One region of the Photobacterium sp. GSS17 genome, then DNA from elsewhere that is predicted to be linked to it. Evidence: predicted binding sites of a transcription regulator. Region 1 holds the regulator's gene; each other region holds the start of a gene.
What was found. The regulator PurR, encoded in region 1, represses purine synthesis genes. The targets are predictions, from matches to a motif close to TNANGNAAACGTTTNCNTNA.
Positions count from the first base shown of each region.

Region 2: pckA (phosphoenolpyruvate carboxykinase (ATP)) is a predicted target of PurR. The motif match lies at 1,464-1,483, and genes of this name have one in related genera.
Region 3: PGW97_RS03835 (NCS2 family permease) is a predicted target of PurR. The motif match lies at 2,732-2,751, and genes of this name have one in related genera.
Region 4: PGW97_RS15620 (uracil-xanthine permease family protein) is a predicted target of PurR. The motif match lies at 2,085-2,104, and genes of this name have one in related genera.

Region 1 covers NZ_CP117517.1:1,431,235-1,435,388, reverse strand. Annotated here, with positions in the region: gene PGW97_RS06340 (heme ABC transporter ATP-binding protein) at 1-789, shown strand, start outside; gene purR (HTH-type transcriptional repressor PurR) at 1,315-2,322, shown strand; cyclic di-GMP riboswitch class I at 2,526-2,632, shown strand; gene PGW97_RS06330 (TfoX/Sxy family DNA transformation protein) at 2,756-3,346, shown strand; gene PGW97_RS06325 (hypothetical protein) at 3,546-3,950, shown strand; gene PGW97_RS06320 (carboxymuconolactone decarboxylase family protein) at 4,089-4,154, shown strand, end outside.
Region 2 covers NZ_CP117517.1:115,017-119,170, reverse strand. Annotated here, with positions in the region: gene hslR (ribosome-associated heat shock protein Hsp15) at 1-338, shown strand, start outside; gene hslO (Hsp33 family molecular chaperone HslO) at 434-1,312, shown strand; gene pckA (phosphoenolpyruvate carboxykinase (ATP)) at 1,632-3,263, shown strand; gene PGW97_RS00535 (AsmA family protein) at 3,413-4,154, shown strand, end outside.
Region 3 covers NZ_CP117517.1:854,186-858,339, reverse strand. Annotated here, with positions in the region: gene frsA (esterase FrsA) at 1-137, opposite strand, end outside; gene PGW97_RS03845 (hypothetical protein) at 368-685, shown strand; gene gpt (xanthine phosphoribosyltransferase) at 840-1,298, opposite strand; gene PGW97_RS03835 (NCS2 family permease) at 1,352-2,641, opposite strand; gene PGW97_RS03830 (methyl-accepting chemotaxis protein) at 3,700-4,154, shown strand, end outside.
Region 4 covers NZ_CP117517.1:3,412,216-3,416,369, forward strand. Annotated here, with positions in the region: gene recG (ATP-dependent DNA helicase RecG) at 1-1,811, shown strand, start outside; gene PGW97_RS15620 (uracil-xanthine permease family protein) at 2,274-3,644, shown strand; gene envZ (two-component system sensor histidine kinase EnvZ) at 3,790-4,154, opposite strand, start outside.

The DNA.
Region 1 (4,154 bases):
AAAGTGATTCTGGACGACTTCTCGATCGACATTCGCTCAGGCGAGCTGACTGCACTGTTAGGCCCCAACGGCGCAGGGAAAAGTACCCTGCTGAAAGTTCTGTGTGGTGAACGGAGCGTGCCAGGGGAAATCTGCTATTTCGGCCGCAACCGACAAAACTGGCCACCCCATCAGCTGGCTCAGCATCTCGGCATCCTGCCGCAGCACAGCAGTCTGACATTTGCCTTCACGGCTGAAGAAGTGGTGGCTCTGGGGGCTTTGCCTCTCAATATCTCGCAGGCCCGTACCCGAAAAATTGCCAGTGAAAAAATGGCGCAGGTAGACGTGACTGCCCTGTCTTCACGTCTGTACCCGACCTTATCCGGCGGAGAAAAACAGCGGGTTCATTTTGCCCGCGTGCTGACACAATTAAGTCAGGCGGGCGAACAGTGCGTTCTGATGCTTGATGAACCGACCTCAGCGTTAGATCTGGCGCATCAGCACAACACGTTACGCGTCGCCAGAGACATGGCTCGGGCCGGCGCGGCGGTCATCGTCGTCATCCATGATCTGAACCTTGCTGCTCAGTACGCTGACCGGTTAGTTATCATGAACAACGGCAAAATCCAGGCAGATGGTAGCCCGCAGCATGCGTTAAGCGAATCGCTCATTGAAACCGTATATGGCTGGCCGGTATGCATCAGCCACCACCCGGTCGACGGCTACCCTGTCGTGTTACCGGCCGGTGAAAACGCAGACAGAAAAAAGGCAGAAAACAGAGCCGCTATTACTATCAATCAAACCTCGTGAAGCAGAGTGATAACGCCGCTTCAAGTGAAAAGACCACGGTTTTATAAGAGCGGAAACATCGTTGATTGAGCGAAATTAGTACCGGTTGTCGCGCAGCAAGCACAACCGGTATTTTTATTCCATGCAAACTGATTTATTGCAGGATATTAAATTTGTTTCAAATCAAGTTATTACCATAACAATAAATTGCAGCGTAGAGCCTTGTTACAAGCAAAATATTGATAACTGTCAATTAATATCCATGACTTTGGCCAGAAACATTGCACTATTGGCCACACTCAGTAAAATGTGATCGCAAGCGATTAAACAATGCAAATGATCCATGCAACGCGTTTTATTAGCGCGGGTACGATTTTTTGTTATCAGAGATGAAGCCGCCCGTTCGAGATGCGGCCTTTTGGCGTTTCTGGTAATTCCACCTAACAGAATAGTGAATGGCATCCCTGACATCGCAACTCATCACTGTCCTCTTAGGTAATGCATTCAATTTAAAGGTCTGCGGACCCATTCACTAGAAGAATAACTATGGCAACGATTAAAGATGTTGCACGTATGGCTGGTGTTTCAACCACCACCGTTTCACACGTGATCAACAAAACACGCTTCGTGGCTGAAGCAACACAGAAGAAAGTTCTCGCGGCGGTTGAAGAGCTGAACTACGCACCAAGTGCCGTAGCACGAAGCCTGAAGTGCAATACAACCCGCACCATCGGCATGCTGGTAACCAAATCGACCAACCCGTTTTTCGCTGAAGTTGTCCACGGCGTTGAAGAATATTGCTACGGTGAAGGCTATACGCTGATTCTGTGTAACACCGAAGGTAACCTGGAAAAGCAAAGAGATTACCTGCGTATGCTGGCCGAAAAACGGGTAGATGGCCTGCTGGTGATGTGTTCGGATCTTGACGAGCAACTATTGGAACTGCTGGAGCGCCAGAAAGATCTGCCGATGGTGATCATGGACTGGGGTCCGGAAAGCCCGCACACCGATAAAATTCAGGACAATGCTGAACTTGGCGGCTACGTGGCAACCAAATTCTTTATTGAGCACGGTCATAAGGAAATTGGCTGTCTGACTGGCCACGCAGAAAAAGCGGCCTGTCGCGAACGCCTGAAAGGTTTCCGCAAGGCAATGACAGAAGCCGGACTAGACATCAATGAAGACTGGATTCTGGAAGGTGACTTCGAATGTGAATCTGCGGTAAAAGCGGCCAACACATTTATGGCAATGGAAAAGCGTCCAACCGCGATTTTCTGCTTCAATGACATCATGGCGATGGGCATGATCAGTACATTTGAGCAAGCCGGTATCCGTGTACCTGACGATATGTCGATCATTGGCTACGATAACATCGACCTGGCACCGTATTTTTCACCGCCACTGACCACGATCCACCAGCCTAAACGCCGTTTGGGTAAGAGTGCGGTTGAGATTCTGATGGATCGCGTGAAGAACAAAGAACACGAGCATCAGGTTTTTGAAATGATACCAGAACTGGTCGTTCGCAAATCAGTGCGTAACCTGAACAGCTGATATGCATAACTTGATGACAAATGTATGACAAACCGGAGATTTTTATCTCCGGTTTTTTTGTACCACTTTTGACTTAAACAGTAATAAATTCACAACATTAGAAGTATATCACTATAAAAATTGTGAGATATTACTGGGAGCAATATCACACTTTAAAAGTTGGGAGCAAGTTCAAAATAATCTTCTGAGATATGCTTTAGGTGTCACGAACAAGGCAAACCTATCGAAAGGTAGGGACGCAAAGCTTCCGGCCTAAGAGTAGGCAGTTTTATTTTTAAAGCAGTCAACTTATGGTAGCGGGGTTGCCGATGGATATAGCAGATAACATCAGGAAATAATTTCACTTTTCCCTGACAGTTCGTTTTACAACTCTGCTATTCTTGAATCCTCGCTCGTTGTTAGGTGACCTAGTAACAATTCACCGAGAAGACGCATGGACAAACCAGTACTCAAAGATTCATTACGCCTTTTTAATAATTTCGATAACGTCAAATCACGCTCAATGTTTGGCGGCTTTGGCATATTTTCTGGCGAAACAATGTTTGCACTCGTGGTAAATGACAAACTGCATTTACGGGCGAATGCCGACAATGAAAAGGAATATAAATCCGCAGGAATGAAACCTTATGTATATAAGAAACGTGGCTTTCCTGTTGTAACCAAACATTATGCCATTCCTGAAGAGTGGTGGGACGATACTGATAAAATTCTGGCTCAGGCGAAATTGTCTTTATCTGCCGCTAAAGCAGATAAAGAAATAAAAAATAACACCTCTCCCAATCGAATCAAAGATTTACCCAATCTTCGCCTGGCGAATGAGAGGATGTTGAAAAAAGCCGGAATAACCACAGTGGATGAGCTGTACGAAGCCGGTGCCCTGAATGCGTATAAAGCGCTACAGAGCACTCATGAAGGCGAAGTAAGTATCGACTTACTGTGGGCTTTGGAAGGAGCAATCAGTGGCAAGCACTGGTCTGTTATCCCGAAAGAGCGGCGCTCAGAACTTCTTGCGAAATTAAGTTAATCGCAACCTAACACATATAAAAGAGATCTTCGGATCTCTTTTTTATTCCCAACATATTTTTGGCTCTGCAATGACAGAATAATGTCATTCCCTGTCAAACATTGAATTAACTCACAAAGCTGCTTATTAATTCGGCAACACACTTTTATTCAATGAGGGCAATTGTAGAATTAGCCGGATGTAAAACACCGGAGGTTATATGAACTATTCCCAACCTTTCCCAGGACAAAATGAACAGATGTTCAAGGATAAGTTTGGCAAATGGCCACGCCTGATGCGAGCGGTGGTTCTTATTAGCCTGCTTCCGCCTGTGGTTGTCTATTTATTGGTCAGCCAACAAGTGGCTTCACCGGTGGCTATGCATGATGTGTTACTGTCGATTACCGTGTTAAACGTCACTTTATTCGTCTGGGGACTACTCCTCAAAATCCGCGCTAGAAAGTATTGGTATCGTAATTACCATATTGGTAAAACCATGTTGTTGTCTGTCGCCCCGATTATCGCTTGTGGCTATATTCTGATCACCGATGCACCAAGCAGTCGCAATCAGGTGGCTAACCAGCCGCAATCCATTCCTGTACGAATTTCCATCGATCAATCCTGATTTCTGCTATTTTCATTAGCGACTGAAATTTTTTACCTCTTTATCAGGTCTTTGTCTGATATTTACCGATAAAATGATCCATGATCTTTATATTGGACTCAGACAGTTACACGACACACCGACGAAAAAGAGGTTCCTGTGCGTATTTCGGCTAAAAAGCGTTACTCCGTTCTGATCAGACCCCTGCTCTGGCTCCAACAGCGG
Region 2 (4,154 bases), 1.3 Mb from region 1:
ACAAAACCCGTTCACTTGCCCGCAACATGGTTGACGGCGGCAAAGTGCAATACAACGGACAACGCTCCAAGCCCAGCAAGCTGGTCGAAGTCGGTGCCGAAATCCGGTTGCGTCAGGGCAATGAGGAAAAAACCGTCATTGTTGAGCAGCTATCGGATACACGCCGCGGTGCGCCAGAAGCACAAACCCTGTATCGGGAGACAGCCGACAGCATCAAGAAGCGTGAAGAACACACTCAGATGCGCAAGCTCCATGCCTTTGGCAGCCCGAGTCCGGACAAGCGTCCGGATAAAAAACAGCGACGCGATATAATTAAGTTTAAAAGTAATTCCAATTAATGGCATTAGGTCATCATAACGGCCGATAGTTTCGTTACGATGGCGAAAGTGATGCAAATGTTGGCGATTGACCTTCTGCTGGAGAAAACAAGCTAATGACAAAAGACAGTCTATACCGTTACCTGTTTGACGGTGTATCCGTACGTGGTGAACTGGTTCAGCTGAGCGAAACTTATCAGCAAATCATTTCCAGCAAGGAATACCCGGCACCGGTGAAAACCCTGCTGGGCGAACTGCTGGTGACCACCAGCCTGCTGACCGCGACCCTGAAGTTTGAAGGCTCGATCACGGTGCAACTGCAAGGTGACGGCCCGGTGAAACTGGCAGTGATCAACGGCGACCACGACCAGAAACTGCGTGGCGTTGCACGTTGGGAAGGTAATGTGCCGGAAAGCGGCAACATCCACGACCTGATGGGTAAAGGTCACCTGGTGATCACTATTACCCCAACAAAAGGCGAGCGCTACCAAGGCGTCGTTGGCCTGGAAGGCGACTCACTGGCAACCTGTCTGGAAGGGTACTTCGCAAACTCCGAACAGCTGCAAACCCGTATCTGGCTGCGCTCCGGCGAACTGAACGGTGAAGCGAAAGCGGCCGGTATGCTGCTGCAGATCCTGCCGGACGGTAAAGGCCATGAAGGGGACTTTGAGCACCTGGAGCAGCTGACAGAGACCGTCAAAGACGAAGAGCTGTTCGGCCTGGACGCGCAGGATGTGCTGTACCGCCTGTACCACCAGGAAGAAGTGAAGCTGTTCGAACCGCAGGACGTGAGCTTCCATTGTGGCTGCTCCCGTGAGCGCAGCGCATCAGCTATCGTTTCTATCGAGCGCAGCGAAATCGATCGCATCGTGGCAGAAGAGGGGAAAGTTTCCCTGCACTGTGACTACTGTGGCACAACGTATGACTTTGACAGCATTGATGTTGCTGCCCTGTTCGAACACGCCGCGAACGACACCAGTAAGCAGGTTCATTAATTATCCCCTCTTATTAAGCCTGAAACATTCTTACAAAAGCCGGATGACATCCGGCTTTTTTTCTACCTGAAGCACACTTTTCCCCGCCAGCTCGTAAGTCAATAACGCGCTAAATTACGCTTTTTTCAAGGAAAATATTAATTTTTAGGCCTAGCGCAAACGTTTTACATCAGGATAAAATAAAGGCCTACAATTACTCTAACTATTTTACTTAACCCTAACTTTTAAATGGTTAATTTTTGATAAACCTCCCTGAATTACCCCTTTAGGGTTGCTAGCATGGTCAACAGTTAAACAACATCTTACCCAAGGAGCACCTATGACCGTCATGAACGTCGATAAAAAGGTTGCAAAAAATATCGACCTATCTCAATACGGTATCAGCAATGTTACAGAGGTGGTTCGTAACCCAAGTTATGAACTGCTATTTGAAGAAGAGACCAAGCCGGGCCTGGAGGGATACGAAAAAGGTATCGTTACTGAGCTGGGTGCCGTCGCCGTTGATACCGGTATTTTTACAGGTCGTTCACCAAAAGATAAGTTCATCGTCCAAGATGACACCACCAAAGATACCCTATGGTGGGCTGACCAGGGCGCCAACGACAACAAAGCGATCTCTCAGGAAGTCTGGCAGGATCTGAAACACCTGGTAACGAATCAACTATCTGGCAAGCGCCTGTTTGTGGTTGATGGTTACTGTGGTGCGAACCCGGACACCCGCCTGTGCATTCGTGTGATCACTGAAGTGGCCTGGCAGGCACACTTTGTGAAAAACATGTTCATCCGTCCAAGTGAAGAAGAGCTGGAAAACTTCGAGCCTGATTTCGTGGTCATGAACGGTGCCAAATGCACCAACGATAAGTGGCAGGAGCAAGGTCTGAACTCTGAAAACTTCACCGTGTTCAACCTGACCGAGAAAATGCAGCTGATTGGCGGTACCTGGTACGGCGGCGAAATGAAGAAAGGTATGTTCGCAATGATGAACTACTTCCTGCCGCTGAAAGGCATTGCCTCAATGCACTGTTCCGCGAACTTGGGTAAAGACGGTGACGTAGCGGTGTTCTTCGGCCTGTCCGGTACCGGTAAAACAACCCTGTCTACCGATCCGAAACGTGCCCTGATCGGTGATGACGAGCACGGCTGGGATGACAACGGTGTATTCAACTTCGAAGGCGGTTGCTACGCGAAAACCATCAACCTGTCGAAAGAAGCAGAACCAGACATCTACAACGCGATCCGTCGCGATGCACTGCTGGAAAACGTAACGGTACGCAGCGACGGCTCTATCGACTTCGACGACAACTCGAAGACCGAAAATACCCGTGTGTCTTACCCTATCTACCACATTGAAAACATCGTTAAGCCGGTCTCTAAAGGCGGTCACGCTAACAAAGTGATCTTCCTGTCTGCTGACGCATTCGGTGTGCTGCCTCCGGTGTCTAAACTGACGCCAGAGCAAACCAAATACCACTTCCTGTCAGGCTTCACTGCGAAACTGGCCGGTACTGAGCGCGGCATCACTGAGCCGACGCCAACCTTCTCAGCATGTTTCGGTAACGCGTTCCTGACGCTGCACCCAACACAATACGCCGAAGTACTGGTTAAACGTATGGAAGCGGCAGGCGCTGAAGCCTACCTGGTCAACACCGGCTGGAACGGCACCGGCAAACGTATCTCAATTCAGGATACCCGCGGCATTATTGACGCAATTCTGGACGGCTCTATCGAGCATGCCGAAACGAAGCACGTGCCGATCTTCAACCTGGAAGTACCGACGTCTCTGCCTGGCGTTGACCCAAGCATTCTGGACCCACGTGACACCTATGTGGATCCACTGCAGTGGGAAAGCAAAGCCAAAGATCTGGCAGAGCGCTTCATCAATAACTTCGAGAAGTACACGGATACTGCCGAAGGTTCGACGCTGGTTGCTGCAGGTCCTCAGCTGGACTAATCTGCAACGCGCCACAACCAATGCCAAGCCCCTCACACGAGGGGCTTTTTCGTTGCCCGCTCGCCATTTCCGGCTGCCATACTTGCAGCACAGGGCAATTTGCGCCCTAATATTAACCAACCCACTCTTTTACTGCCTCAGGAGCCCACATGCGCCTCATCGGGAAACTCGTTGCTACTCTGCTCGTCCTCATCCTGCTGGGCGCGACGGTCTTCCTGACCATGATGCATACCCGCTTTGCCACCCCGATGATGGTATGGCTAATCAATACCGTCAGCCCGTATCAGCTGGAGGCTGAGCAGGTGGTCTACGACATCGAGGAACCGTGGCGCCTGTCCCTGAACCAGTTACGTCTGCAGCCTCGTGCGGCAGAGACGCCCTCTGAGCCGCAGACTCCATTTACCGCAAACCAGCTGACCCTGTGGCTGAGCCCGTCCAGCCTGCTGGCCGGGCGCTGGCATTTTGACACCATCCTGTTAGACGGCCTGAACCTGAGCGCAGACAGCGCGTCGCTGCCGGTTCCTGCCGAGCTATCGAGCCAGCGACTGGCCCTGAGCAATCTGACCTGGCACAGCGCCGATATCACGCTGTCAGAAGGTGAAATCCAGCTTGATAACTGGCATTTCCGCGCCTCAGATCCCCGCCCGTTCTGGCAGCAGTTTGCTGGCAACTTCCAAATTGCGGCCCATACTCTGCGCTGGCACCAGTTCCCGGTGGAAAAGCTGCTGCTCGACGGCAACTACACCGCACCAGCCCTGACCCTGTACGGGTTTTCCTTTGATTGGCAGCACGCCGGTGTGAATGGCCAGCTGGAACTGGATACCCGCGTAAAGGTACTTCAGCTGCACCAGTTAACCGTGAGCGATCTACAGCTCCAGCACGGCGATGAAC
Region 3 (4,154 bases), 580 kb from region 1:
TCACTATCGCCATCCAGGGCGCTGTGAATCGGCGTATCTTTAACATGGGCGAGCTTTACCAGGCTGGATGTTTCTTTCGACGTTTGGCGTGGAGCAAACAGCTTTTCAGATAGGTTGGTTTTGGACGGTTCAGACACGTGGGACTCCATCTCTGTCGCGACGCGCTGCCACGGCAAAAAATGGCGGCGTCATGTAGTAGGTTCTTGTGAAGAGTATACCATCCATCAAATGCTTACTATATGCCAGCCCTAACAAAACCGGCATCCGGACTGGACAAGTCACGGGGAATGCCGGTACGCGTTTCTCAAGCCAAACAAACGTCAGCTATGCTTGTACTTACCGAGCAGTATTTCGTACGGTGAACAATATGCGTAGTCCTGATATGCGTAGCCTTATTATGCTGATTAGCGTGGTTTTCTTTTCCGGACAAGCTCTGGCGTTTGGCAGCGGTGGCTCTATGGGGGGAAATCCCGGCGAAGCCTCAGGTGGGGTCAATGCCAAAACCGCCTTATGCCTTGATGTCTCGGGAGAGCGGATACCCGGCAGTTACCAGACCAAACTTGAGCGCCAGTGCGACATTACCGGTAATACCGCCGTTGATCTGATTAACTTCAACAATTTCTATCGCAATAAACCCCACAACGAGTCCTTGTCTGATATCCGGGCCAAAGCCCACCGCACTTGATAGGACGGTTCAAAGAGTGCGACGACTGGCCTTTCACTACCAGTGCCAACCGGTCAAATCACCGTCAATCACAACTAGTAGGCAAAAAGAAAGGAGCCTTTCGGCTCCTTTCCTGTGTGTTTCGCTTCGCGGCGATAACAGATGCTGTCGACAATCAGCGCTTGGCAATCGGGTCAACAAATGTCACTGCCATATCCCAAGGCTGTTCAATCCAGGTATCCTGAGGAATGTCGACCACGTAGTCATCAACCAGGTGTTTACCCGCTGGCTTAGCACAAACGGTCACAAATTTTGCTTTCGGGTACATCTGACGAATCACTTCCGCCGTACCGCCAGTGTCCACCAGATCGTCAACCACGATGAAACCTTCGCCGTCACCGTCTGCTTTTTTCAGCACGTTCATATCGCGCTGGTGATCGTGGTCGTAGCTTGAGATACACACGGTATCTACGTAACGAATACCAAGTTCACGAGCCAGAATGGCAGATGGCACTAGGCCACCACGGCTAACGGCAATGATACCTTTCCATTGATCCGCAGGCAGTAGTTTTTCTGCAAGCTGGCGGGTATACATTTGCATGTTGTCCCAAGTGATGACGAACTTATTACTCATATCCGATGAACCTCTGAGTCAGCGGCAGCGCCGCTGGATGGATTTATAAACTTTTATAGGAAAATAATTTTAGCAAGAAACAGGGCAGCAATTACCCAGACGCTGATATTGATATCCCGCCCTTTACCACTCAACACTTTGACAGCAGCATAGGTAATAAAACCAAGACCAATTCCCTCTGCTATGGAATATGTTAACGGCATCAGTAGGCAAACCACAACTACTGGTGCTGCTTCTGTTAAGTCGCGCCAGTCAATACTCACCAAACCGGACATCATCAGGATGGCAACATAAAACAGCGCGCCTGCAGTGGCGTAGGCTGGCACCATACCGGCCAGCGGAGCAAAAAACAGAGACAGCAAGAACAGGACACCGACGGTAACGGCTGTCAGACCGGTGCGGCCACCAACAGCAACGCCCGAGACACTCTCAACGAAAGAGGTTGTGTTTGACGTCCCCAGAACCGCACCTACAGATGTTGCCGTACTGTCAGCCAGCAGCGCACGGTTCAGGCGTGGTAGTTTGCCATCTTTGTCCATCAGGTTCGCTTTTGTCGCCACACCCACCAGGGTGCCGGCTGTGTCGAACAGGTCAACAAACAGGAAAGCAAACACAACAGAAATCAGTCCAACTTCCATAGCGCCGGAAAAATCCAGTTGCATAAAGGTTGGTGCAATGCTTGGTGGCATAGAAACAACACCGTTATATGCCACTTCACCGAACACAATACCCATTCCGGTTACAACCAGAATAGCAATCAGTACCGCCGCTTTGTAGCCACGGTGTACCAGCGCAATGGTCAGGAAAAAGCCCAGCGACGCCATCGCGGCAGGGAAGCTGGTCAAGTCACCAATGTGTACCAGCGTGGCAGGGTTATCAACCACAATACCCGAGCTTTGCAGAGCGATGAAAGCCAGGAACAGACCGATACCGGCAGAGATTCCCGTACGCAGTGCATGAGGAATCGCATTGATGATCCACTCACGAACCTTCAGCACACTCAGCGCAATGAAGCACAGGCCGGAAAGGAAGACCGCAGCCAGAGCGACCTGCCAGGTATGCCCCATGCCCAGAACAACACTGTAGGTAAAAAATGCATTGAGGCCCATACCCGGAGCCTGAGCGACCGGATAGTTCGCGACAAAGCCCATGATAAAACAGCCCACCATGGCAGCCAGACAGGTCGCAACAAAAACCGCGCCCTGATCCATCCCTGTCGCCGACAGCATAGTCGGGTTGACGAAGATGATGTAGGCCATGGTCAAAAAGGTGGTAAGGCCCGCCAGAACTTCAGTCCGAACATCGGTACCGTGTTCTTTCAGTTTGAAGAGTTTCTCAAGCATTGCTCTCAATTCCTTGGAGATATTACGCAAGTGTTGTTGTGTCTGTCTCGGCCTGAGCTAACATCAAAGTTAACGTCTGCCCGAACGAAAAATAGAAAACGTTTGCGTTTTCTATTTTTGGGTGGCGATTATATGCCTCTAACTCATCAATTTCCAGAAAATAACGTATTTATCACTAATCCACGCCGACAAATGGATAAAAATCCATCCCACCTTCTGAACCGCCAACACAAACCACTTATAAAACAACAAACTAAAATACAAATACGTTGAGTGTATTTTATTCAGGTGGGATTTTTCCGGGAAACGCAATCGATAATCTGTGCAGATTGAGCCACATATTTAGCCCTTACATCGAGATGTAATCGAATACATCACAGGCTGGCAAAATTCCGGCAACATTTAGGAGAGGGATTCAGGAAAAACACGCAAAAAAAAACGCCACTCCAAAAAGAAGTGGCGCTAAGAATGTAACTATAAACCGAAGAGCAGTTTTAAGAGATTCTCAAATTAAGGGGGTGAACAATACAGTTCGATACTTCGCACTCTGTCACTCAGAACAGAGAGCCAAGAGTCAGAAATTAGTAGCCGAATGAGCTTGGGTACTGGAAGTTAGCAGTATAAACAGAGCGCATGTTCCAATATTTTGTAACAGATTCAAAAACTTTCATTATTATCACCTTTAACTATTAAGCAAATACACACATAAACAATCGTGTTCGGCCTGCTTGGCTTCACTTAATCTCGGTTCCCTGGAGGCGATTTATCGGGCTCATCCTCGAGCAACTTGTTATGTCGTTTATCTTCTCTCTGAAGATGAGGCTAATATACCCACATCGTAATAAACTTTCAAGCAATTTCTTTAACTTCGTCACATTTTTCATTACCAATAGGGACTATCACGCTTGTATTGTAATTTTATTACAAAAAGGAATATTCCTTCTTTAACGCCCTTGAGACCAAAGTGTAACCGAGCCCTCTTGATCCTCTGACAACATGCAACATATGCTTAACACTGGTGATTATGCAATAACTATAATAAGGACAGAGGCAAAACCATGGCACGATTCCAACAACTCAGAGCACTCTCCATTAGCAAGCGTCTATACCTCATGGGTATCACAATTACCTTCCTGACTCTTGCCCCACTCATTCTCTTTGTATCCAGCTATCAGTCTGATTTTATGAGTCAGAAACGTCTTCAGACCCGGCATCTAGTCGAAACGGCATACAGCGTAGTGGAACATTTCTATCAGCAGGAACAACAGGGAGCACTTTCCCGTCCGGCCGCTCAGCAGCAGGCTAAAGCCGCCATCGCCGCTTTGCGGTATGAAAAAAATGACTATTTCTGGCTCAATGACATGACGCCAGCCATGATCATGCACCCGTTCAAACCGTCCCTGGATGGGAAAAGCCTGACCGATTTCCATGATCCGAACGGTACTCCCCTCTTTGTCAACATGGTCAATGTCGTTCGCCAACAGGGACAGGGATTTGTCGATTACTATTGGGA
Region 4 (4,154 bases), 1.6 Mb from region 1:
CCGCCACCCTGCGTTTTTTCAATTTCAATGCCGCGATGAAAAACAGCCTGGCTGACGGCAAGCAGGTGAAAGCTTACGGCGAAATCAAACGCGGCAAGTACGGACTGGAAATCATTCATCCGGATTACCGGGTCTTCTCCGAGCCTACCGAGCTGAGTGTGGAAGAGACCCTCACCCCGGTCTATCCCACTACCGACGGCCTGCGCCAACTGACCCTGCGCAGCCTGACCGATCAGGCTCTAGGCCTGCTCGACAAAGCCGCGGTACGCGAGCTGCTGCCGGAAGGGCTGTACGACCGCCAGATGACACTGGCGCAGGCACTCCATGTGATGCACCGTCCGACACCGGATGTCTCGCTTGACCAACTGGAAGAGGGAAAACACCCGGCCCAGCGACGGCTGATCCTCGAAGAGCTGCTGGCCCAGAACCTGTCGATGCTGGCGGTGCGCCAGAAAAGCCAGCGCCATGCTGCCTGGCCATTAGCCACGCAAGATACCCTGAAGCAACAACTGCTGGCCGGACTGCCGTTCAGCCCGACCGGTGCCCAACAGCGGGTCGTGGCAGACATTGAGCGGGATATGGCCCAGCCTCACCCGATGATGCGTCTGGTTCAGGGGGATGTCGGCTCTGGCAAAACCCTGGTCGCAGCCTTGGCTGCCCTGCGGGCAATCGAGCACGGTTTTCAGGTCGCACTCATGGCCCCGACCGAGCTGCTGGCCGAGCAGCACGCTATTAACTTTGCCAGCTGGCTCAATCCGTTAGGGATTGAGGTGGGCTGGCTAGCGGGCAAGCTCAAGGGCAAGGCCCGCGACAGCGAGCTGAGCCGGATTGAAAGCGGTGAGGCCAAAATGGTGGTCGGCACCCACGCTCTGTTCCAGGAGCAAGTCCAGTTTCACAACCTGGCACTGGTGATCATCGATGAGCAACACCGCTTCGGCGTGCACCAGCGACTGGAACTACGGGAAAAAGGGGCCCACCAGGGCCGTTATCCCCACCAGTTGATCATGACCGCGACCCCGATTCCGCGTACTCTCGCCATGACGGCCTACGCCGATCTGGAAACCTCGGTCATTGACGAACTGCCGCCAGGACGTACTCCAATCCAAACCGTCGCCCTGCCCGATTCACGCCGCGCCGACATCATCAACCGGATTCGGGGCGCCTGCCTCAGTGAAGGGCGTCAGGCTTACTGGGTCTGTACCCTGATCGACGAATCAGAAGTGCTCGAAGCCCAGGCGGCGTCCGACACCGCCGATGAGCTGACGGCCCAGTTGCCGGAACTCAACATCGGGCTGGTGCACGGCCGGATGAAACCAGCCGAGAAGCAAGCCGTGATGCAGCGCTTTAAAGACGGTGAGCTGCACTTATTGGTGGCTACCACGGTGATTGAGGTCGGCGTCGATGTCCCCAACGCCAGCTTGATGATCATCGAAAACCCCGAACGGCTCGGTCTGGCTCAGCTCCACCAGCTCCGGGGACGGGTCGGCCGGGGGAGCGTCGCCAGCCATTGTGTGCTGCTCTACCATGCTCCGCTGTCAAAAACCGCCCAGAAGCGCCTCGGCGTCCTGCGGGAAAGCAGTGATGGCTTTGTGATTGCCCAGCGCGATCTGGAAATCCGTGGCCCCGGTGAACTGCTGGGAACTAAACAGACCGGCATTGCCGACTTTAAAGTCGCCGACTTAGTCCGCGATCAGCATCTGATCCCCGAGGTTCAGCGGCTGGCGCGCTACCTGCACGACCATTACCCGGAGAATGCCAAGGCCATTATCGACCGCTGGCTGGGACAACGGGAAAATTACTCCAACGCCTGATCATAGCTGGTGCCTGGCTTGCCCCGGCACCCGTTCCCCCTTCCGACCAGTGCCCCCAAACCCTGTCCCCGAGCACGGCTTCCATTCATAGTCATCAATCATAGCCACCCAGCGCAGTCGCTAATCGCTGACAACTGGCGCTGACAACTGGCCCAGCCACCGTCTGACCGTGTCCAACGTTAATCCTTGCCGCCCTTTCCTTCTGCACAACGCTGTTGCACTTCACTTTTGCATTTTTGTTCCGCCATTTCTGTTCGCCGTTTCCTTTGGCAACTGCGCAAACGTTTGCTTTTTAGTGAGAGATCTCTACAATAGCGGCCAACTTTTATTCATCCTCTGATTCCCTGTGGGATTTCGGTTCTGACTAACAGCAATCACAGAAAGTATCCGAACCACACAGCGGGTAACCCATTCAGCGTTACCGGCGGGAAAACAGCAACCCAGCACAGGAACCCAAGGGCCATGACACGCCAACACAGCGCTATTGAGACGCCGCGTAAATCTGATCTGATTTATCGACTGGAAGACCGTCCGCCGCTTCCCCAAACTCTGTTCGCCGCAACCCAGCACCTGCTGGCCATGTTTGTGGCGGTGATCACCCCGTCGCTGATCATCTGTCAGGCACTCGGGCTGCCGGCCAGCGATACCAACACCATCGTCAGCATGTCATTGTTCGCCTCGGGGATTGCCTCGTTTATCCAGATCCGCACCTTTGGTCCGGTCGGTTCCGGCCTGTTGTCCATCCAGGGCACCAGCTTCAACTTTCTCGGTCCGATTATCGGTGCCGGCCTGGCACTGAAAGCCGGTGGCGCCGATATCCCGACCATGATGGCCGCCATTTTCGGTACGATTCTGCTGGCCTCGCTGACCGAAGTATTCATCTCGCGGGTGCTGCAGTATGCCCAGCGTATTATCACCCCGCTGGTGTCCGGCATTGTCGTGACCCTGATTGGCCTGACCCTGATTCAGATTGGCCTGACCTCAATGGGCGGCGGCTATGCCGCAATTGAAAGTGGCAGCTTCGGCAGCCTGGATAACCTGATGCTGGCCGGGACCGTTCTGGGTCTGATTGTGCTGCTCAACCGGGTGAAAAACCCATACCTGCGCGTTTCATCCATTGTGCTCGCCATGGCTGCCGGTACCTTGCTGGCCTGGATGAGCGGGATGGTCGATACCAGCCGTATGGCTGAAACCGATCTGGTGGCCATTCCAATGCCAATGCAGTACGGCCTGGGCTTTGACTGGGGACTGCTGATCCCGCTGGTGATTGTCTTTGCCATCACCTCACTAGAAGCCATCGGGGATATCACGGCGACATCAGAAACCTCTGAGCAGCCGGTTGCCGGGCCGGTGTACCTCAAACGCATCAAAGGCGGCGTACTGGCAGACGGCATCAACTCCGCCCTGGCTGCAGTGCTGAACAGCTTCCCGAACTCCACATTCAGCCAGAACAACGGCATTATCCAGCTGACTGGCGTAGCCAGCCGCTATATCGGTTACTTTGTGGCTGGCATGCTGATCCTGCTGGGTCTGCTGCCGGGCGTTGCCAATCTGGTGCAGCTGATCCCGGAACCGGTACTGGGCGGTGCCACCATCGTGATGTTCGGCACCATCGCGGCCTCTGGCGTGCGCATCATTTCACGCTGCGAGCTGGACCGCCGTGCCATCCTGATCATGGCGCTGTCGTTCTCCATGGGTCTGGGGATCGCCCAGAAGCCGGAAATCCTGCAGTTCATGCCAGATATCGTTAAGAGCATCCTGTCTTCCGGAATGGCTGCAGGTGGTATCACCGCGATTGTGCTGAATCTGGTTTTGCCGGAAGAAAAGCACTGAGCGCAAGAACTGAAAAGAGCCTGACGCTGACAACGCCTGCAGATAACACTGGAGACAAAAAAAGCGAGCCCCAACGGGGCTCGCTTTTTTATGGGCCAGAGTGTCGGTTTCACACTCGGCTGGCGTTTCGTTCTGGTTCTGGCAATCAGTGCTTTTTCATCACCAGCGGCAAACCAATCTGAATCCGTAATCCGCCTTCACTGCGGTTACTGACCTGAATGCTGCCTTCGTGCTGATCGACAATTCGCTTGACGATCGCCAGCCCCAGTCCGGTCCCTTCCGTTTCATTACCACGTGCGGTATCGCCCCGGGTTAGCGGCTGGAACATCTTGGCCACCTGATCCGGCTCAATCCCCGGCCCGTCATCTTCGACGCAGAACCAGGCACAGGTACGATCCGCAGTGGCTCCACTGGAAATTTTGACCCAGCCATTGCCATAACGCAGCGCATTGACCACCAGATTGGCCACCAGGCGCTTAATCGACACGCCATTGCCAAGCACCACACCGG